2 regions of the Dyadobacter ginsengisoli DSM 21015 genome follow, and region 1 is predicted to be linked to the other one. Evidence: riboswitches for the same ligand, from Rfam matches in the RefSeq annotation. Region 1 holds a riboswitch; the other holds the start of a gene.

Evidence for each region. A riboswitch is a leader RNA that binds a small molecule or an ion and turns the genes downstream of it on or off. The one in region 1 is predicted to bind S-adenosylmethionine.
Region 2: another riboswitch for S-adenosylmethionine. It lies ahead of BP71_RS05955 (TonB-dependent receptor); the one in region 1 lies ahead of BP71_RS16725 (homoserine O-acetyltransferase family protein).

What each region holds. Positions count from the first base shown of each region.
Region 1 covers NZ_JCANTY010000004.1:381,230-389,153, forward strand. The annotation lists gene BP71_RS16720 (glycerophosphodiester phosphodiesterase) at 1-645, shown strand, start outside; gene BP71_RS16725 (homoserine O-acetyltransferase family protein) at 702-1,751, opposite strand; SAM riboswitch class I at 1,919-2,026, opposite strand; gene BP71_RS16730 (M20/M25/M40 family metallo-hydrolase) at 2,174-3,115, shown strand; gene treA (alpha,alpha-trehalase TreA) at 3,157-4,707, shown strand; gene BP71_RS16740 (PhzF family phenazine biosynthesis protein) at 4,836-5,624, shown strand; gene BP71_RS16745 (DMT family transporter) at 5,621-6,514, opposite strand; gene BP71_RS16750 (OmpA family protein) at 6,588-7,924, shown strand, end outside.
Region 2 covers NZ_JCANTY010000001.1:1,554,856-1,562,779, forward strand. The annotation lists gene BP71_RS05925 (efflux RND transporter periplasmic adaptor subunit) at 1-4, opposite strand, end outside; gene BP71_RS05930 (TolC family protein) at 13-1,380, opposite strand; gene BP71_RS05935 (TetR/AcrR family transcriptional regulator) at 1,431-2,045, opposite strand; gene BP71_RS05940 (cytochrome-c peroxidase) at 2,165-3,124, opposite strand; gene BP71_RS05945 (protein-disulfide reductase DsbD domain-containing protein) at 3,145-3,600, opposite strand; gene BP71_RS05950 (peroxiredoxin family protein) at 3,826-5,139, opposite strand; SAM riboswitch class I at 5,519-5,616, shown strand; gene BP71_RS05955 (TonB-dependent receptor) at 5,946-7,924, shown strand, end outside.

The DNA of each region.
Region 1 (7,924 bases):
AACTCGATCGGTGCGCTGGAACATGCGATCAAGCTGGGATGCTACGGCAGCGAGTTCGACGTGCATATGTCTGCCGATTCCGTTTTGTTTGTATTGCACGACCACTCCATCCAGGGGACCCATATTGAAAAAACCAATGCGCAGGAGCTTTCGCAAATCAAACTTGCCAATGGCGAAGCCCTTCCTACTCTTGAAGCATACCTGAAAGCAGGCTCGAAACAGAAAAAAACCCGCCTGATCCTGGAAATCAAAACATCGTCGATGGGTAAAGAGCGCTCACTGGCACTGGCTGCCAAATGTGTAGAGCTCGTTAAGAAAATGAAGGTCGAAAAGATCACAGATTACATTGCCTTCGATTTCGATGTATGCCTGAAAGTAAAGCAGCTGGCCCCTAAAGCGCATGTGGAATACCTGAATGGCGACAAAACGCCTGACGAAATCCAGGCAGCTGGCCTGGATGGCATCGATTACCATTTCAGCGTACTGAAAAGAAAAGAGGATTACATTCCTGCCATGCGTCAAAAGAAACTGACGACCAATGTATGGACGGTCAATGACGAGGCCTCTTTGAAATACTTCCTCGAAAAGGATGTCGACTACATTACCACCAACGAGCCGGAATTATTGCTGAGCCTTTCCAAATAATTGACCAAGGGCTGATACAAAAAATCCCTGTCCGGTAAAGACAGGGATTTTTTGTATCAGATCCGGGCCATTTGCAGTTGCCCGTTGGTCTCCTGCCAGGCCCTGATCACCTGCGTTAGTTGTTTATATTCGATCAGAAACCCGTCGTGACCGTATAGGGAGTCTATTTCCTGGAAAACTGCATCGGGAATGTGCCGGGCGAGAAACTGCTGCTCCGACAAAGGGAAGAGCAGATCGGATTTGATCCCCAGCACAAGGGTTTTTGCCTTCACCAGCCCCAGCGCATGCACGATACCGCCCCGGTTCCGTCCTACATTATGCGAATCCATAATTTTGGATAAGACCCAGTACGAAAAGGCATTGAAACGCTTCACAAATTTATCGCCCTGATACTGCTGATAGGACGACGCCCGGAAGTCATCGATCTGGTCGGGGTTATCGCGGGCCTGAGTAAAATTATAAGTATCGTAATTGCGGTAGGAAAGCAATGCGATTGAACGCGCTGCCCGCATACCCATGCTGCCGGCTTCTTCTGTTTCGTCCCCGTAGGTTGGGTCCGCTTCGATGGCCATCCGCTGTGACTCGTTAAATGCGATACCCCATGGCGAGTGTAATGCATTAGAAGCGATCAGAATAAGCTCCTCGCACAGATCCGGTCTTTCCACCGCCCATTCCAGTGCCTGCTGCCCACCCAGTGAGCCGCCAATGCAAATGCGGATTTTATTGATTGCCAACTCCTGACGCAACAGTTCCATAGCTCCTACTACATCCCGGACGGTGATCGTCGGAAAATTCCTGTAATAAGGCAGATTAGTCCGGGGATTGACCGACAACGGCCCCGTAGAACCGTAAGCTGAACCAAGGACATTGACGCAAATGATAAAGTATTTGGCCGGGTCAAAATATTTATCCTCTCCTACCAATCCGTCCCACCATTCAGCGGCGTTGGAGCTGCCTGTCAGGGCATGGCAAATCCAGACGATATTGCTGTCATTGACATTTCGCTCCCCATAGGTAGTGTATGCGAGTTCAAACCCCGGCAATTCTCCCCCCATTTCCAGCGCATAAGGATAGGGATATTTAAAGTTTTTCTGTTCCGCTTGCATAAGTGCCCCAGCACACGTTTAAATTCAATACATAATGAAATCCGCCGGCTTTTTTCAAAATAAAAAAACAGGCGACTGAACAGCCGAAACATACATTTTCGGTTGTAGCTGCGAGACTAAAGCCAATCGGCTTACGGAAATTTCTAACTGTAAGATCACACGAATTGAGTTTATATCTCCTAATAACTTAGGTGGGAATTAGCACCTTTCTCCGTCGCGGTAGTAGGTTGCCAGAGGTTCATAGAGCCCATTCTCTCGCCTCTTCTTTATAAATCAACCGCTGTTCAGGGAAGCAATTGATTGATGCTGCAATATTAAGCCCGGATGCCTGAAAATACAAATAATTGCAAAAATTCTGTCCCACGCATGGTCCTGTCGGAACACCTCCGCTTATCTTTGCCGACCAACATTGATCAGAAATAATGAGAATCTTTTTTCACAGTCTGCTGCTCACTTTTGCCGCAGTTTACGCCTCAGGACAATCACTTGCCCCTTCCCCGGACCAGATACACAAACACATCTCGTTCCTTGCCTCAGACAAAATGAAGGGCCGTGGCACCGGCAGCAAGGAAAATGAAAAAGCAGCCAGATATGTGGTGAAACAATTCAAAAAGTACCATCTTTTACCCAAAGGTACGAATGGCTTCTTTCAGCCATTTACCGCTAAAATCAGAAGAATAACAGTTCCCGACAGCATTCGCGAAGCCCGAAATGTAATCGGGTTTCTCGATAACGGCGCGCAGTATACCATCGTCATCGGTGCTCATTTCGACCACCTTGGCATGGGAAGACAGGGCAGCTCCAAAGCTGACAAACCCGAAGGACAGATCCACAACGGCGCTGATGACAACGCCTCGGGCGTAGCCGGACTGCTCGAACTGGCGCGGTATTTTTCGGGAAACAACATCAAGGAGCCTTATAATTTCCTTTTTATAGCGTTTGGGGCAGAAGAACTCGGCCTGGTAGGATCCAGGTACTTTGTCAACAACCCGACGCTGGCTTTGGATAAGATCAATTTCATGTCGAATATGGATATGATAGGCAGATATGACCCGTCCCGCGGCGTGGGCATCGGTGGTTTCGGAACCAGTGCCGAGTGGCCGGCCGTTTTTAAAGATGTAAAAAGCGAAACCCGCTTTTTCACCGACAATGCGGGAAGCGGCGGATCTGACCACGGTTCGTTTTACGCCAAACAGATACCGGTATTATTTTTCCATACCGGCGGGCATGACGACTATCACAAACCAACCGACGACGCTGAAAAGATCGATATCAACGCGGAAGCCGGCATTCTGGGAATCCAGATCCGGATCATCGAAAACGCGATGAAATTACCAAAGCTGAAATTTACGGAAGTCAAATAGGTCAGCATTTCAATCAGCTAACCCTTTAAAGTCAGTTTGTTTTGTACGGTTTTGTAGCACCTTCATTTACTTACGGCCAGTCTCACATCTCTCCCGAGGAGTTGTACGGATCTTTATTCCGTGATGTACAATGCAGCCACATTTTTTCGGATTCCAAAACGTTTGCGGACGCTATTCCCCTGGAAGACCCGGTGCTGATCATCGAAAGATACCATCAGGAGAAACAGGATGAAGCTTTTGATATGGAAACTTTCGTCCGGCGATATTTCCGGATGCCCGGTCATATCGCATCAGAATTTCATTCAGACAAAAATGCGCCCACATCCGACCATATCCGTAACCTGTGGTCGGTGCTGACACGCCAACCGGAAAACCAGGAGCGGGGCGGCTCGCTCATCCCGTTGCCATTCCCTTACGTGGTTCCGGGAGGGCGATTTCGGGAGATTTATTACTGGGACAGCTACTTCACCATGCTGGGTCTGAAAGAATCGGGAAGAGTGGAGCTGATTGAAAACATGCTCAACAATTTTGCCTACCTCATCGACACCCTGGGCTTTATCCCGACAGCGAACCGGACCTACTATCTAAGCCGCTCACAACCACCCTTCTTCTCCCTGATGGTAAGACTATACAGTGAGATGGAGGGAAAGAAAGTTTTAAAAAAATACCTCCCGCAAATGCAGCGGGAATACGACTACTGGATGGACGAAGGACATCAACCTGCCGAACCGTTTACAGCTTACCGCCGTCTGGTACATTTGCCCGGCGGGGTAGTGCTGAACCGCTATTGGGATGATAAAGCCACAGCCCGACCGGAGTCGTTCAGTGAGGACATCGAGCTGGCACGCGACGCCGCCGAAAAATACGGTACGCAGCCGGATGAACTGTTCCGTAATATCCGGGCTGCTGCGGAATCGGGTTGGGATTTCAGCAGCCGGTGGTTCGCAAATGGCGCTGATTTTGCGTCGATCCACACCACAGATATCCTGCCCATCGACCTGAACTGCCTGCTATACCATCTGGAAAAAGCTCTTGCCGAAGCCTACCTGCTTTGTGACAATAGAAGACTGCATTTGCTGTACGAGGAAAAGGCAAGGAAGCGCTGTCTGGCGATCCAGACTTATTTCTGGGATGAATCAAGGCATTATTATATGGATTATGATTTCAAAAGGAGAGATTTCACCAAATCCATTACCATTGCGGGAGCCTTTCCTCTGTTTTTTAAGCTGGCTCCGAAGTCCCAATCCCATTATGTACGGGCATACATTCGACTTAATTTTTTAAAATCGGGCGGTTTGCTGACAACAATGATCCGTACCGGTCAGCAATGGGATGCGCCTAATGGCTGGGCACCATTGCAGTGGATTGTTTATAAGGGCCTACGTAACTACAATTTTCACCGGACCGCCAACGAGCTAAGCGACGAATGGCTGGGGCTCATCGACAAGGAGTTCAGGCATTCCGGTAAAATGCTGGAAAAATATAATGTGTCGGATACAAACCTGATCGCCGGCGGTGGCGAATATGAGATACAGGAAGGATTCGGCTGGACAAACGGTGTGTATCTTCGCATGAAAAACCGGAAACGGTAGTAAATTTGCAGGTATACCTATTTGACTTTTTATCTATTTCCAATAAATTATATTAAAAATTTCCAAAGGAATCTTCTCCGCATAGCAGATATTTTTAATACATTGCCGTTACCAAGCCCATTGACTTCATGAAACTCCCCATATATCAAATCGATGCTTTTACAGACAAGCTGTTTGGTGGAAACCCGGCTGCCGTAGTTCCCTTGGAACAATGGCTTCCTGAGGAGACGATGCATGCCATCGCTGCCGAGAACAACCTTGCCGAAACCGCATTTTACGTCCCGACCGAATCTGGCTTTCACATACGGTGGTTTACTCCCACTGTGGAAGTTGATCTGTGCGGACATGCGACCCTGGCCGCCGCATATGTGATCTTCAATATACAGAACTATGAAGGCCAGTCGATCACCTTCGAATCGAGAAGCGGCATTCTTACTGTGAATTGCAAGGAAGACTGGCTCACACTGAATTTTCCGGTTGATCAGTATCATATTGCCGTACCGCCGCCAGGATTGGTTGAAAGTCTCAAAAACACCACGTTACTGGAAGTATATAAAGGCAAAACAGATTATCTGGTCGTGCTGGAATCGGAGGATGTGATTAAAAACCTTGATCTTGACATCATCATCCTGTCCACAATACCAGCCAGAGGGGTTATTGTAACAGCGACCGGCGACGATGTGGATTTTGTGTCCCGTTTTTTTGCGCCGCAATCGGGTGTCGATGAAGACCCCGTCACCGGTTCAGCCCACACCACGCTGATCCCTTATTGGGCCGAAAAACTTTCTAAAACGCATTTGACTGCCAAACAACTTTCCAAACGGGGTGGCTTTCTCAAATGCGAACTGGAAGGAGAGCGCGTGTCTATCGGAGGCCAGGCCAGGCTCTATCTGAAAGGCGAAATTCTTGTGGACTAGATCTTACCAGGTGCTGGTTTCCCCGCTAATTTGGATCGTTGCCCCGCGTACAGCCCGGCTATCACTAGGACCGTACCGGCAATGGTATAAACCGTAATCGGCTCGCCCATAAGCCACCAGGCAAAAAAGAAGCCAAAAAGCGGACAGAGGAAAAGCCACATCGATGCCTTCACCGTGTCGATCCGAAGCAGATAGAACCAGCAGATCAGGCCGACAATGGAAACAGCCAGACTGAGCCACAATACCGATCCCCAGAAAGTCTGATCCCAGGATGTGGTCGTCAAATCGCTTAATAGCCAGGTCGCGGGCATGAGGAAGATTCCACCCAGAAGCACCTGCCAGCCATTGATCAGCAAATTGGGCAGCTCCCATTCTACAGTCGCGTAATACACGCTGGCTGCCGATACTGCCACCATGCTGACCAGAAGCAAGGAGATACCTCCTACGGTTGTGTAGCTATCGGCCAGCAAAGGATAGGTAGCTACGGCCACCCCACCCATTCCCAACACAATACCCATCCATTCCTCGCCTTTCGGCTTTCTTTGGAGCCACCACGACGATAGCAGAACGATCACCAGGGGATTGGTGGACACCGCCAGGCTACCGATTCCAGCAGCTGTGTATTTCATGGCACACACATATAAACCCAGGTACAGCGTTGTATTCAGGAAACCGAAAAGGGATAGCTGCCGCCATTCCCTTTTTGTCGGCAACCGATAGGCTTTATCTTTGCCAAACAGATAGGAAAACGATAAGAGCAGTATACCGGCAATAAAGAAACGAACGTTTGCCAATATCAGAGGAGCCGAAGACTGGACACCAAACTTGGTTGCCACAGAAGCAGAAGACCAAAGAATGGAAAAGAGAAGACCGATGGCGATATTTTTCACACGCAAAAAGAATAATCACCCAAAATTACAAGTTGTACCTCGGCTTCCGCCCCCGCTTTTTATATTTTTGGGTATGATTAACAAAAAAAATGCGTGGACCTCACTCCTCGTCGCTTTGATCTATATTCCTGGGCTACACACCTACGCACAGAACCAATGGACCTATGATTTTAACAACGGTCTGACACCTATTGAAACCGGAGGGCCCGCATTGAAGGTACTGGGGCAACCCGGGCAAATCATCAAAGAGAAAATCCCCGGTTCCGATTACCTGACCCGCTCCATTTACGTATTCGAAAAAAATAGCGGACTGCAGTTTAACAATGCGGAAACAAAAGGCTTCCTGAGCAAATCTTTCACCGTTGAAATCTATTTCAAACTCAACGAGCTCGACAGCTGGAAAAGGGTACTGGATTTCAAAAACAGGAAAAGCGACTACGGTAGTTACATCTATGACGGGAAGCTCAATTTTTATGATTTCGCCATCAGCGAAAAAGCGCCTGTACGCGCCAACCAGTACGTGCATTACGTGTATTCACGGGACTTTGAAACAAAGGTGATCAAGATGTACATCAATGGCCTCTCCAAGGTTGAGTTCAAAGACCCGGGTACCGAAGGCGTGCTCGATACGGATCAGGTACTCAATTTTTTCCAGGACGACCTGATCGCCAACCATGAAGCGAGCGCAGGTACAATTGCATTGATCCGTTTGTACGACCGGGTGATGACCCCTGTATTTGTCCGGCGAAGTTATCAGACGATCAGCAAAAGTTTTAAAGAACCTGTCGCGCAAGAACTTCAACAGGAGGAGCCCAAGGCGCCTGAACCCAAACCCGGGCCAACCCGCAATAAGAATCTCGCATTGGTTACCGGAAAAGTGTACGATGGCCGTAACCTCAAACCGGTGAGCGGCGCGGAAGTACTCGTGCGAAAATCCGCCAATGACTCACTGGTAGCCCATACGAAAACGACAGATGGCGTTTATACTGTAGAGTTGCCCCCGCACGAAACCTACCGCATTTCTGCCCAGGCCGATGGGTTCCAATCCAAGAGCATTACCATACGTACTAACAACCGCTCCGAGGAAATCCAATCATTGATGAGCCTTTCAGCGGAAACGCATTCTACTCCCCTTTCCACGCTTTATTTCAGTCAGGGAACAGAAGTTCTGGAAGATGGCGCATTGGCCGATCTGGACAGCATCGTTTCCTATTTTCAAAGACGTCAGGATCTGCGTGTAGTTTTGAAGGGACATACCGACAATGCCGGTAACTTTGAGAAAAATCTGGACCTGTCGAACAAAAGAGTTGAAACCGTAAAAACCTATCTACTCGGAAAAGGCATCCCCGCAGAACGTATTGAAGGATCCGGATATGGTTCTGCCCAGCCGAAGCGCGCGAACCAGTCGGA
Region 2 (7,924 bases), on a different contig from region 1:
TCATTTTATTTTTCAGTTTGAGAATAAATAGCTTGCCTTCGCCCGTTCCAGTTCAGCGGCGCGGGTGCGGACATTGAGATAGGAAATACTTTGTTGCAACTGATCGCCGATCAGCCGGTTCTGTGCGTCGAGGAGCTCGATGTAAAGGAGCTGGCCTTCCCGATAGAGCTTTTGCTGGTCCTGGTAATATTGTTGGGATAATGCCGTCTGGCTTTTGGAAGCCTGATAGGTCTGAATGGCGGATTGCAGATTATTGCCGGCGGTCCTGGTTTGCAGTTGAAGCTGCTGCTCTACCTGGCTGATTTGCTCACCGGTGACTTTTCGGTCCATTTCGGCCTGTTTTACCTTATACTGCGTCCGGTTATTGGCAAAAACGCGCCAGTCGAGCGTCACACCGAAAAGATAATAGCGGGTATCCTTATTGAAATTCACAAAGTCACCCTGCGAACCCAGGTCCAGGAACGTTGCAAGCTTCGGCAATGCAGCTGCACGGGCCAGTTGTCCGGATAATGCATTGATTTTGGAGAGCGATTCCAGCTTGACCAATTCCTCCCTCCTACCCGACACCGCCGTGTCGGCCAATACGTTGGATTCGTCCGGCCCGGCCAATGCAATCTCCGTGTCCAGGGGGTTATTGAGTAAAAAGTTGAAATAGGCTTTCGCATTCACCGACTGATTCCTGGCATCCACGAGCCTGGCTTCCAAACCAATAAGCTCGTTCTCCGAACGGCTGACCACCGTCCGGATGGCCTTGTCATTCCGCACCAGGGCCTGATTGAACCGCAGGTTCTCCTGCGCCAGCGACACCGCGCTTTCTAAAATGCGAATGGCTTCATCCGATTGCTGACAAGCGTAGTAAGCGAGCTTGATCTCCTTTACTAACTCTCGTTTATAAACGTCAACCTCGGCCTGCTGGAAATGGATCTGCTCCTTCCGTATGCGGGTGTTGTAGGTGATCTCCGCATTGTACAACGGCAGCGACGTCCTGAATTTCGCGTCATAGTAGTTTCTGGGATTGAAAGTCTGGTTTACATTCTCTACCTGCGGGAAAGCGGATGAATTGGTCAGCTGGTTCAGCGAACTGTAAACCGGGTTCAGCAGGTCGCCGATGGGAATGCTGATCTTCCGCCCGCCCCGCGAATCCAGGTAAGAAGTGCTGAAATTGACTTCGGGATAAAAGAAAGTCCTTGCCTCTCTTAATGCGTAAAGGCTTTTTCCCAGGATAAACCCCTGCTGTTTAAGGCCCTGATTATTGCGCAGCCCGTGGTCAATGTACTGCTGCAAGCGGGCATCCTGCCCTCGCACGGGTGCGAAGAGGCTTAGCAAAGGCACAAGAACGTACTGCCAATGCCGGGGCATGGTTTTCAAAAATCGAATCATGATAAGTAATGTTTATTTTATAAACACCGTTTAGTGAATGGCAAAATTTTTTATGTTTTCAGATTATCTAAAAAATTATCGAACGACGCGAACAGCATTTGTCGCACCACATCGTCGGTCTGCATCAGGATGCACATCCTTTCGCGGATGTAAAGTGACGCCAGCCCATGCACGAACGACCAGGTTGTAACGGCGGCCACATGCAGATCCACCGGCTTGATCCGCTGCTGTTCCAGGCAAGCCGAAAGCGTTTCCAGCAGGTAACCAAAAGCGCAATCACCAGCCTCCCACTTCTCCTCACTTTTGATCTGAGCCATCGGCGCGCGCATGATGAACATCAGATCGTAATAGTCAGGGTTTTCGATTGCAAACCGGATGTACGTTTTGCCGATGGCAGCCAGCCTCTCAAACGGGTCTTCTACCACGTCATGCTTCCGCAGTTCCTGATCCAGAATCGCAAATGCATTTTCATGAATGACATAGAAAATCTCATCTTTCTCCTTGAAATACAAATAGATAGTAGCGGGACTATACTCGATATCCTCGGCAATATTACGAATAGACGTCTTATCGTAACCTTGCTTTAAAAACAGCTGAGTAGCCGATTCGATAATCAGGTTTCTCATTTCCTGTTTCTCCCGCTCTTTTCTTTCCTTGATCGCCATGCCTTTGTAATTACGATGTAAATATAATAAACACTGTTTAGTAAATGCAAATTGTTTAGTAAAATAAGGGAAGAATGGCGATATTCTACCTATGAGCGGGAAGCTATTCTGCAAAAGAGCTATTGTCTTTTAAAACGGTCGTCGGTAAGGGCTTCAAGGAAGGCGACAATGTCATCGACCTCTGTGCCGGACAAATGGAGCGGAGCAGCCAGCGACAGGTCGCGGTTGATGCTGTTGCTGACGAACAGATCGGGCGTATTGTAATACTGCACGACTTCCCGCAGCGTTTTGAACATGGCATTATGCATGTAAGGTGCCGTCACGGCCACATTGCGCAGCCCCGGCACTCTGAATTGCCCCAAATGGGCGCTGTCTCCAGTGATTTTAAAACGACCACTGTCGGTAAGCTCCCTGCCGTTGAAAAGGCCGATACTTTTGAAACGATCCGCTGTAAAATCTTCGCCTGAATGGCAGGTAGCGCAATTAGCCTTGCCGATAAAAAGCATCCGGCCCCGCACGGCCGAAGCAGACATGGCATGTTCATCGCCGTCCAAATAGCGATCGTAAGGCGTATCAGTGGTTTCCAGTGTCCTTTCGAAAGCGGCGATCGCATTCAAAAGATGCTTCTGGTTCACCCCGGTTTTGAAGATCTTCTGAAAGGCCGCACTGTAATATGGATCAGTTTGGAGGCGGGCAACAGCGTCCACTACCGGCAGGTCCATTTCGTCGTGGGCCGACAGCGGTCCCAGGATCTGCTCTTCCAGCGAAGTGGTACGACCGTCCCAGAAGAATGCGCTGCGCCCCGACAGGTTCGTCAATGCAGGACTATTGCGCGTCACACGGGTACCTTTGTCCCCGATACTGAATGCGGCCGTGTCGGCGAATGCAAATGCCGCCAGATGGCAGGACGCGCAGCTGATGCGGCGCCCGCGGGAAAGAATGGGATCGGAGAACAATTTCTCACCCAGCTCTTCTTTCGTGTTCACATCCCGGCGTGCAGGAGACGGCAGAAAAGCCATGACGGTCGCCAGCAACATCCCGGAAAGAATCGTCGCCGGCCATTTCTTAATATCAGGCATAGTTAATATTAAAAGTATTGTCATTGAACCTCGAACGGCTCTTTGAAAGGCACACATAATCCATCGGCATTGCTGCACAGCAACCCTTTGATGGTACCTGAAATCCGGAAGCCTTTTTGCACGACTTTCACGGTTTGCCGGAACTCGGCTTTGTCCACAAAATACGTATAGGCCTTGTCCCAGGTCGGATCAACGGCCTTTAATGTCCCTATCGGCCGGACTTCTCCTACTAGCTGATAAGTATCCGCCCTTATAAAAATAAACTTTGTCGGAAGCGGACCGATATCCCCTTTGAAATCAGATGAATACAGCTTCCAGTTTTTGTCTATCGCCGCAGAAAATACCACTTCGACCTCATCCACTGGCCCGGCCGACGGCTTCGACACCGTCACCGCCCATTTCGAAAGGTTTTGCAGGTCCTGGGCCGCTACATCGACCGACGCCAGCAGCAAAAAAAATAATATCCTGTAAATCATAATCAATGCATGGTTGAAAGAAAGAATAAACAACTGCAAAGCATGATACACCTTGCAGTTGTCTCAAATCACCACGTACCTAGTTAGTTGAACTCACGATTTTGTATTTCTGCTGCACCCAAACTGTCAGTCTGAGCGTACCGGGCCACCCGTCGAGATAGTCTGTACGGGAAGCACGCCTCTGCGTAAAATCCCCCCGGCCGCGGCGCTCAGGGGCGCAGATACTTACTTAGAGTTTTTCGTTGTAGCTGCACTGGCGGAACTGACACCAGCCGGTACCGGCTCGGCGATGAGCTCGTCGAGGTCCTTGTTCCATTTTTTCACATATTCCGTAAAGTATTCGCCGGTGATCTCTCCGGTGTAGCCCGTGTGGATCTGGCGGACCTCCCCTTTGCGGTCGATGAGAATGGTGGTCGGAAAAGCCATCATCCGGTTGAGCGCGGGAAGCTTTTCGGAAGCCACTTTCTTGTCAGCAATACCCCCGAAAAGAATGTCGTACTCAATTCCATATTTCTTTTTCAGGGTACCGAGCGTGTACCTGGCGTATGCGAGGTCATCCTTTTGTTCAAAACCGATCGCGATGGCTTCAACGCCGCGCTGTTTGTTCTGCCGGTACCAGGGCGAGAGGAACGATGTCTGGTCGGTACAGTTGGGGCACCAGGTGCCGATGATCTCCACGATCACCACTTTCCCTTTGTATTTATCATCGCTGAGCGAAACGAGTTTGCCGTCCAGGTCGGGCAGCGAAAAGTCAAGTTTGGAGTAACCTTCTTTCAGGTGGGTCAGCTTGTAAGGATCCGGCAGTTCGGCCTTATCGTTCTTGACCCCTTCGAATTTCGTATTGTCGTAAATCCCGGAACTGATCACCCCGGTAATCGAGCCGTCCTCGTTGATCTTACCCCTGTATACGCGCGGGTTCGGGCCGGAAAAGTGTGAAAGTACAAATTCGTCCCCCTGCACCACTCCTTCGAGCTCCCGGCTGTCGCCCACGGTCGACATCACTACACCTGTCAATTTATTTCCTTCCTGTTTCAGCAGCGCCACATTATCCGGCATTTTTGCTTTACTGAATACCTGGAGGTCCCATTTGCCGCTCAGGTTATGCTTAGTGGGCTGCTCTTTGCCTTTTTCGACGAAACGGTAATCCTTACCATATTCCGCCGCGAATGGCAACGCATTGCCCCGGAAGCCGGGCACCAGACTGCGGTATTCACCGGTAATCTTGCCATCCGATTCCACCCGGGCGACCAATGCCGCATCATAGGTATTCATTTTGACAAAAATCGAATCCGCACCCAGCCGGGTCACCTTGAAATCGTCTCGGCGCGTGCCGTTGAGCAATGTGAGCACAGGATGCTCCTTATCCTTTGCATTGTATTCGAAATTAAACGGAATGTGCGTTTCACTGATCACGAATTCTCCGCGCCAAATACCCTGCCTGGGCGATTTGCTTTCCCGTCCGTCGTTGGTGTGCGTAAAGCTGCTGAGCAACGTGGCCCCTGCCAAAGCCACGGCTTTCATCTGGTTGCTGATCTTCATACAACTTGAAATTTGAGATTTGAAAATAAGTTAACTGTATAGCCTTGCCGGGTGCGCCCCGGAAGAACTCCTTGTTTTGGCCCGGAATATTGTGCAGGATCTTCCCGGAACCGTTAACTAATCAAAAGGTGGTTTTCAATCAGACGTCGTAACAACGCGGAACAAATATAGCGCAGGAAATTATATTGTCTAGTATTTTTGTAGGATTGGTAGAATAAACTCGGATTTTGTACCACTAGAACCTTCGAAGGGTACATATAATGCGGCATGGCATTTTGGTGGCAACGTGTCCGATTTGCATTTCAAAAGTTTTGATAATCCACTAAACCCAGCCTTACATTTGTGACATCTTACAATTGCTACCTGCATAGTGAACGTGGATTTATACAGAAAGAGGGAGAGACAGGCTCTACGAACTCTTAGCAACTTTCCAGGGTGGAATCAGTGCTAACCTGCCTATTTTAGGAACTATAAATTTACAAACCATGTCCAGCAAATCATTTTCAGCCAGGCGGATTGCCGCTAAACATCACCAGAAATGTTGTCCGGAAGACATCTGGCGCAGTTAGTCATTTTTATTTTAATATTTAATCTATAAAATTGATAGATTAAATATAATATTCCAATCCGGTGCGCTCCGGTAAACCCCGGCCGGACCGGTCGCGAATGGGACTGCAGGCTCTCCATTCGTACCGGAACGTCCCCGGGGCGGGCAAATCGCAACAGATAATTCTGACGGCATTGCCCCTACCGGCGCACCGGATTCGAATTCAATACAAATCAATCATTTAGTACAAACAATACTTATGAAAAGATTATTACTTTTTATACTTTTATTTCCATTCGCCGCTATTGCACAGCGGGCGCTGACGGGCGTGGTTACCGCTTCCGAAGACGGTACTGCATTGCCCGGAGTGAATGTATCCATTAAAAATACGCGTCAGGGCACCATTACGGATGGCTCAGGGCGGTTCAGCCTGAGTCTGGTCCGCGGTGAAACCTTGGTTTTCTCTTTCATTGGGTTTATATCCAAAGAGATCCGGATCACGGAAGCCAGTGAATACGTGGTGAGCCTGGCCCCCAGCACCCACACCCTGGGTGAAGTGCAGGTTGTAGGTTCCCGCAATGCCAACCGCACGAAAATCGACTCTCCCGTACCGGTGGATGTGATCGACCTGAAACCACTGCTCGAATCCGCTCCGCAAGTCAGTATTACCCAACTTCTCCAATATGTATCCCCTTCTTTCCATTCCGTCAACGGAAGCAACGCCGGCGACGCGGGCTCAGCTTTAAGCCTTTCCCAGTTACGCGGGCTCGGTGTGGACCAGGTACTGGTGCTCATCAATGGAAAAAGACGTCACAAAAGCTCCAACATCAACTGGGGCGGCCTGGGCAATGGTGCTACCGGTTATGATCTCAACTCCCTCCCTACTGCCGCCATTGAACGCGTCGAGATGCTGCGCGATGGTGCGGCCGCCCAATACGGCTCGGACGCAATTGCCGGGGTAATCAATATTGTTCTCAGCAAAAGCACCGAACAGCTGACCCTCAGCTCGACAGCCAGCACACGCCGACGTGGCGATGGCACCACCACCCGAACCAATGCCAATTATGGTTTTGCATTGGGAAAAACAGGAGGCTATCTCAACACCACGGCCGAATTTGCGACCCAGGCCATAGGATTACTTCCCGGGAAGGACGATGCGGGCTTGTACCTCGGTCCGGTTTACGGCGGAGGGGCCAACACCCGCAATTACGACGCGATTTATACCCGCGAGATCGACGAGGCGATCCTTACCTCCCGCGGCATCGACCGCCATCATTTCGACCGGCGGGCAGGCGGATCCAATAAGGCCAAAGACGCCTTGTTATTCTTCAATGCTGCCATTCCCCTGCGCCAGAATGCCGAGTTTTATGCATTCGGCGGGATCAGTCACCGCAATTCCGAATTCACGGCCGTATATAGGCTACCGGGATGGACCGAGCGCAACAACGCATTTCTTTACCCCGACGGCTTCCTGCCCGAAATGCAGAACATTATTACCGACAAATCGCTTGCGGTCGGTATCAAGGGAAAGATCCGCGACTGGGACATTGACATTTCCAATGTGTACGGCAAAAATGACTTCGGCAACGTGATCACCAATTCGCTGAATGCCAGCCTCGGCCTCAAATCCCCCACTACATTCGACGCCGGCAGTTACAATGCCAGCCAGAACACGGGAAGCATCGACATCAGCCGCTATTTTACCAAAGCGTTGAAAGGGGTCAATGTAGCCTTCGGAGCACAATACCGCGTGGAAACCTATCAGATCATCGCCGGGGAAGAAGCTTCTTATTCCAAAGGCGACCTGCGCACTATCTACGGGCTCGACACCACCGCCACAGGCATTATTTACAACGTCAAAGAGGGAAGTATAGGGCTGAACGGGCTCTCTCCCGGTTCCCAGATCCACGCGGGCTTCCGTCCGGAGAACGCGGTGAATGTAAACCGGTCGATTCTGGCAGGCTATGCGGATGTCGAAGCAAACGTCACCTCCCACTGGCTGCTGTCGGGAGCGCTGCGGCTTGAAAACTTCTCCCTGCTCGGCAACGTGACTACTTATAAAATCGCCACGAAATACAGCATAACCGACTGGCTGGGCATTCGCGGTTCGCACAACACCGGTTTTCGCGCCCCTGACCTGGCACAATACTACTACACTGAAACCTCAACCAGTTTCCAGCAGGGACGTGCCATCGACCAGGTAACGGCCTCTAATCAGAGCGCCGCTACCCGTGCGCT